3 regions of the Halomonas sp. AOP30-A1-24 genome follow, and region 1 is predicted to be linked to each of the others. Evidence: predicted binding sites of a transcription regulator. Region 1 holds the regulator's gene; each other region holds the start of a gene.
The links. The regulator sigma-54, encoded in region 1, starts transcription at its own class of promoters, with help from an activator protein. The targets are predictions, from matches to a motif close to TGGCACNNNNNTTGCTNT.
Positions count from the first base shown of each region.

Region 2: glnA (glutamate--ammonia ligase) is a predicted target of sigma-54. The motif match lies at 992-1,009, and genes of this name have one in related genera.
Region 3: atzF (allophanate hydrolase) is a predicted target of sigma-54. The motif match lies at 935-952, and genes of this name have one in related genera.

Region 1 covers NZ_JBQSXL010000002.1:121,032-123,303, forward strand. The annotation lists gene lptB (LPS export ABC transporter ATP-binding protein) at 1-382, shown strand, start outside; gene ACT3TJ_RS01785 (RNA polymerase factor sigma-54) at 506-1,918, shown strand; gene hpf (ribosome hibernation-promoting factor, HPF/YfiA family) at 2,017-2,272, shown strand, end outside.
Region 2 covers NZ_JBQSXL010000001.1:92,091-94,362, reverse strand. The annotation lists gene ACT3TJ_RS00460 (acyltransferase family protein) at 1-754, shown strand, start outside; gene glnA (glutamate--ammonia ligase) at 1,243-2,272, shown strand, end outside.
Region 3 covers NZ_JBQSXL010000006.1:59,604-61,875, forward strand. The annotation lists gene urtA (urea ABC transporter substrate-binding protein) at 1-621, opposite strand, end outside; gene atzF (allophanate hydrolase) at 993-2,272, shown strand, end outside.

The DNA.
Region 1 (2,272 bases):
GCAGCGGCTTGAGGCCCTGCTTGACGACTTTCATATTACCCACATCCGTGACAACCTGGGCATGAGCCTTTCCGGCGGCGAGCGGCGGCGCGTCGAAATTGCCCGCTCCTTGGCCACAGAGCCCGCGTTTATCTTGCTGGACGAGCCATTTGCAGGTGTCGATCCCATCTCGGTTGGTGAAATCAAGAGCATTATTCGCGCCTTAAAACAGCGCCACATTGGCGTGCTAATTACTGATCATAACGTCCGAGAAACACTGGATATTTGCGATATCGCCTATATTGTCGGTGACGGCCACATTATTGCTGGCGGCAGCCCTCAGACTATCCTTGATAACCAAAAAGTGAGGGAAGTTTACCTGGGTGCTGATTTTCGCTTATGAATTTAATTTCACCGCTAAACAGTGATCTGCAGTAAAAATTTTATCAGTGGCATGCTTATTGCACTTGCACAACAACATGACTCGCACTAGGGTGAAGCTTTCCGATTAACGAGTGGTTCTCAGATGGTCATGAAAGCTTCTCTCCAATTGCGTATCGGTACGCAGCTGACCATGACACCTCAGCTGCAGCAAGCGATTGCACTGCTACAGCTATCGACATTGGATCTACGTCAGGAAATTCAGCAGGCACTGGATGCCAACCCAATGCTGGAGCAGGAAGACGAGTTCGGCGAGCAGGCGACCGTCGAAACACCTGACGAGGAGTGGTCAGAAAGCATTCCCGAGGAACTGTCTGTCGATAGCGACTGGTCTGACACTTACCAGGACATGGGTAGCTCTGGCAGCAGCGAAGGCCCCGATTTTGAACGCCAGGCCGCGGGACAAAGCCTGCATGGACATCTCCTTTGGCAGCTGGCGATGACCGACTTTACGGCTCGTGAGCAGCTAATCGCCGAAAGTCTGATTGATGCACTGGACGCCAATGGCTACCTGACGCAGCCGCTCAACGATATCCGCGATGGGTTACGTGCTCAGAGCATCGAAGGTCTCAGCCAGCGAGAGTTGGAAACCACTCTGATGCGCTTACAGCAGTTCGAGCCAACGGGCGTCTTCGCCCGTGACTTGCGCGAATGTTTGATGCTTCAGCTTGCAACGCTCCCCGACGACACGCCCCTACTGGTTCCCGCGCGCCGATTGGTTCGCCAGTTTCTTGAAGCGCTGGGCAAAAATGACATGCGCCTATTAAAGCGCCGCCTAAGCCTGGACGATGAGCAGCTAGACGATGTGATCGGTCTGATCCGAAGCCTGGACCCACGCCCAGGCAGCGCTTATGGCGTCACCGACGATAGCTATATCACGCCCGACCTGGTCGTACGTCATGATCATGAAGGCTGGCACCTGGAGCTAAACCCTGAAGCCCTGCCTCGGCTGCGTATCCAGCCCGACTACGCCAGTTTAATCAAGCGTGCAGACAAGAGTCAGGATAACCAGTTTTTAAAAGAGCACTTGCAAGAAGCGCGCTGGCTAATCAAAAGCTTGTCCAGCCGCAACGACACGCTTCTACGCGTAGGGCGCGAGATTATCACTCGCCAAATCGGTTTTTTAGAGCACGGTGAAGAAGCGATGAAGCCGTTGATTCTTGCCGATATTGCCGAGGCGGTTGAGATGCACGAATCAACCATTTCTCGGGTCACCACACAAAAATATATCCATACCCCACGGGGTGTCTTCGAACTTAAGTACTTTTTCTCAAGCCAAATTAGCGGGCAAGATGGCGCAGACAGCCACTCAAGCACCGCGATTCGCGCCCGGCTTAAAAAGTTGATTCAAGATGAGCCTCCCGGCAAACCTCTTTCGGACAGTCGTTTGGTGACATTACTGGGAGATGGCGGCATCACAGTGGCACGCCGTACGGTGGCGAAATATCGTGAGTCGCTGGGCATTCCCTCATCAAGTGAACGTCGTCGTTTGCGTTAGTCGTTACAAGAGAAATGGCAAAACTCGCGACAGGGGCTTTGCAACACCGTAAAAAGGGTTACAATCGAAATTCAGTCCGATGGATAAGGAGCACGTCAATGCAAGTAAATATCACGGGTCATCATGTAGAACTGACTGACGCCTTGCGTGACTACGTTAATGAAAAACTTGAACGCATCGAACGTCATTACGACCACATCACCACGGTACAAGTCACCTTATCTATTGAGAAGGAGCGCCAACATGCCGCGTGCACCCTTCATGCGGCAGGCGCCGACTTACATGCCGACGCCGAAGATGTCGATATGTATGCCGCTATTGACGCCTTAGCAGACAAAATTGATCGTCAACTCG
Region 2 (2,272 bases), on a different contig from region 1:
GGCCGAGTGGGTTCGGCTATACGTGGCAGGGGAGCCGGTAGGCTTTGTCGCTAATGCGCTGGCGTACTTTGTTTTCGCCGGGTGGCACGGTTATTTTTTGATTATCGCCATGCAGTTTTATATCGCTTATTGGCTGTTTACCCGCTGGCAGCTGTGGCGCTTTAACCCGGTGCCGTGGCTGTGGGTGAGCTGTTGGGTGAGTATGGCGTACTGGGGAGTGGCGTATTGGTTGGGTGTGGCGCTGCCGGGGTATCTGCTCTGGGTGGCTCCTCTGGGCTGGATATATCTGTTCTTTCTGGCCCTGGTGCTGGTGCGTTACTACCCCTTTGATAGTGGAGTCCAGGCACCGCTGCGGCCTTTATGGATGCAGTACCTGTCGTGGCCTTTGTGGTTGGTCGTGTTGGTTTGTCTGCTGGTCGCGGCCAGCGTGGCGGGGTGGCTGCAGTTCTCATCCAAGGAAGTGTGGGTGATACCGCTGTTCATGCTCTCAACGCTTGTAGCGATGCGTTATTTAAAAGACATCACAGCGCCTCGCTGGGTGCGCTATATCAACCAGTATTCGTTTGGTATTTACCTGGCGCACCCCATGTTTTTTGCCATTACCGATGTGTTGGTGATGCCGTTGGCGTTGCCTATAACGGTTTACGTGCTGCTGCTGATAGTAATGGGTGCCACGGGCTCTATCCTGCTCAGTAAAATGGCGAACACCACAAAAGCCGGGGCCATGATGTTTGGCAAGCGGCTAAAAGTATAGGGCGTTGACGCGCCGTGCGGTGGGTTGGAAGCCGAGAGGGGCGCTCTACTATCTTTCCATGCACCAATTAGGTGCGTTTATGCTTATGTTTGATCTATTTTGGGTCAAAAAAACAGCTCCGTGTGTGTTTAAAAGCCTCGGGAAATATTTATGCGTCATAGAGAGGCAAGTAGGCGCAGATTTTTTATTCATTAAAACAACAAGTTAGTAATTGTTCCGGTCATTTTGGTGCAGGGTTGGCATGTTCTCTGCATTATACTTGTCAGCGGCTAGCCACCGTAGGCAGATGCCTCTCGGCGTGCTACAACAATAGCCGGTTTGAAACGATCACTAGGCGATGTGTGATTCAATTTCAGGCAAATGTTAAGCGAACAAAAAGGATAGGCCTGTCAGGCACGTACTTTATTGAATGACGGGGTTTGTCTAATAACACTTTTATCGATAGCTTACTGTTACATGCTTTAAGCCACGCCCATATCGGAGGCACAATGTCAGCCAAGACTCTCGCGCTAATTGAAGAACATGATGTTAAGTGGGTGGACCTGCGTTTCACCGATACTCGTGGTAAAGAGCAGCACGTTACCGTGCCTGCCCGCGATGTAGACGAAGAGTTCTTCGAAAATGGTCAAATGTTCGATGGCTCCTCAATCGAGGGCTGGAAAGGCATTAACGAATCCGACATGATCCTGCGCCCGGAAGATGGCACTGCTTTCCTCGACCCCTTCACCGAAGACGCTACTCTGATTTTGCGTTGCGATATCATTGAGCCAGCCACGATGCAGGGCTATGATCGTGACCCGCGTTCTATTGCTAAGCGCGCTGAGGCGTACCTGGAGTCCACCGGCCTGGGCGATACTGCTTTCTTCGGTCCGGAGCCTGAGTTCTTTATTTTTGACGAAGTACATTGGAAGTCTGATATTCAGGGTTCCATGTACAAGATTTCTTCCGACGAGGGCGCCTGGGCGACCAGTAATCAGGTAGAGGGCGGCAACCTGGGGCACCGTCCGCGCGTTAAAGGCGGTTACTTCCCGGTTCCTCCGGTCGACAGCTTCCACGATATCCGTGGCGCTATGTGTAACACCCTGGAAGCGATTGGTCAGACCGTTGAAGTTCACCACCACGAAGTGGCGAATGCGGGGCAGAACGAGATCGGCGTTAAATTCAATACGCTGGTGAAGAAGGCGGACGAAGTTCAGGAAATGAAGTACGTGATCCACAACGTGGCCCACGCGTACGGCAAAACCGCGACCTTCATGCCCAAGCCGCTGGTTGGCGACAACGGTTCTGGTATGCATATTCACCAGTCGTTCTGGAAAGATGGTCAGAACCAGTTTGCCGGTGATGAATACGCAGGCCTGTCGGAAATGGCGCTGTATTACATCGGCGGTGTGATCAAGCACGCACGCGCTCTGAACGCCTTCACCAACGCCTCTACCAACTCGTACAAGCGTTTGGTGCCGGGGTTTGAAGCGCCGGTTATGCTGGCTTACAGCGCCCGTAACCGTTCCGCCTCTATCC
Region 3 (2,272 bases), on a different contig from region 1:
GGAGTGGCCGAAGGGCGTGTAGTTGACCATGATGTCGTCGCCTGCCACGCCGTGCTCATCTTTCAGAAACGCTTCGAGAATGCGGTTGGTGGTGCGCGGATAGACATAGTCGGTACCCACCAGAGCAAAGCGCTCAATGCCGACTTCGTTAATCAAATACTCGACAGCGGGAATCGCCTGTTGGTTGGGCGCGGCACCGGTATAGAAGACGTTTGCAGACGACTCTTCTCCCTCGTACTGCACCGGGTAGAACAACAGACCATTGAGTTCTTCAAACACCGGCAGCACCGCTTTACGTGATACCGATGTCCAGTTGCCGAACACCACGTCTACCTCATACTGGGCCAGCAGCTCGCGGGCGCGTTCGGCAAACAGCGGCCAGTTGGAGGCCGGGTCCACTACCACGGCTTCCAGCTGACGACCCAGCAGACCACCGGCTTCGTTCTGCTGCTGGATCAGCATTTCAACAGTGTCTTTTAACGTCGACTCACTGATAGCCATGGTGCCAGAAAGGGAGTGAAGGATACCCACTTTGATAGGGTCATCATTGGCTGACGCATGAAACGATACCGAAAGGGCCAGTGCAGAAAGACCCAGCAGTGCCTGTTTTTTCAAGTTCATGTTTCGCATCCCCAAGCTGCAAGCGGGCAGCTAGATATTTGTCATTAATCAGGTGTACTCAATTGCCTGAAAGCGCCTGTAACTCGTCCTGCACATTGCACGATGCGTTCCACACTTTAAAAAAACATAAAAAATTCAACCATATAAAAAGTATACAAGTTGTTTTACAGGAGTTTTCCATCTTTGATTCAGGGTCTTAAAGCACTTCATTGGTGCTAAAGCGGTCTGATTCGCACGATAAAAGTGCATAAAAACTGTCCATTTTTATCCTTTTATCGCCAAGCTTCTGTTTTTAAAACATTTAGCATTTTCTTGGCCTGTGGTTTGCAAAATGACTTGTATACAAGACCATGGATAACCAAGGGCCAAACATGATGACCACACGCGGCTGGACACTCGAACAATGGCGGCAGGCATATAACGAGGGCGCAACCCCGGGAGCCTTACTCGGTGAATTGATCACGCAACTGGCCAAACTTGATAGTGCCGACAATGCCTGGATTTCACTTCTCGACCAGGAGGGGCTGGCTCATGCCCTGGCAGCACTTCAAACACGTCTGGACGAGGCAGACGGCAAGATAGACAAGTTGCCGCTTTACGGCATTCCGTTTGCGGCGAAAGACAACATTGATGCCACCGGGTTTGCCACCACGGCGGGCTGCCCGGCCTACGCCTATCAACCCACCCGTGACGCTGCTCTGATTGACAAGCTGCGCGCCGCGGGCGCAGTACTCATCGGCAAGACCAATCTGGATCAGTTTGCCACCGGCCTGGTGGGTACCCGCTCGCCGTTTGGTGCCGTGGCCAATAGCTTCAATCCTGAAGTGGTGAGCGGCGGCTCGAGTTCTGGGTCGGCGTCCGTGGTGGCACGCGGGCTAGTGCCATTCTCACTGGGTACCGACACGGCAGGCTCCGGTCGCGTGCCCGCTGGCTTAAATAACCTGGTCGGGCTTAAACCCACCAAAGGCCTGTTCAGCATTGATGGTGTAGTACCGGCGTGCCGCTCGCTGGACTGTGTCTCCATCTTCTCGTTGACTGTCAATGATGCCGGGCAGATCGCCGAGCTAATGGCCGGCTTCGAGCCTGCCGACGCTTTCTCACGCAAGGCGCCAAGCGCCCTCCCCCTGGATGCCCCGGCCATACGCCGTCCTGGCCCGCTAGCCAGGCTTGCCATTCCCCAGTCGCCCCAGTTCTTCGGCGACGTGGTGGCTGAAAAGGCATGGCAAACGGCCGTGGAAAAATGGCAAAAGCTTGAAGGGGTAACGCTCGTCGAACTTGATTTTGCCCCCATGCTTGAACTGGCCGCCCTGCTTTATGAAGGGCCGTGGGTAGCAGAGCGCCACGCCGCCGTGGAAACCTTCATGGCCGAACATGCCCAGAACATGAATGACGTGGTGCGCGGCATTATTAGTAACGCGGGTAAATACAGCGCCACCGATACGTTCAAGGCGCAATACCGCAAGGAAGAGCTGGTTAGGGTGATCGATAATCTTTTGGATGATATCGATGGCCTGTTAGTCCCCACCGCCCCTACCGCGCCCACTATCGAAGCGGTTAATGCTGACCCGTTAACGCTCAATAGCCAGCTCGGCACCTATACCAACTTCGTTAACCTGGCCGATTTTTGCGCATTGGCGGTACCCGCCGGGTT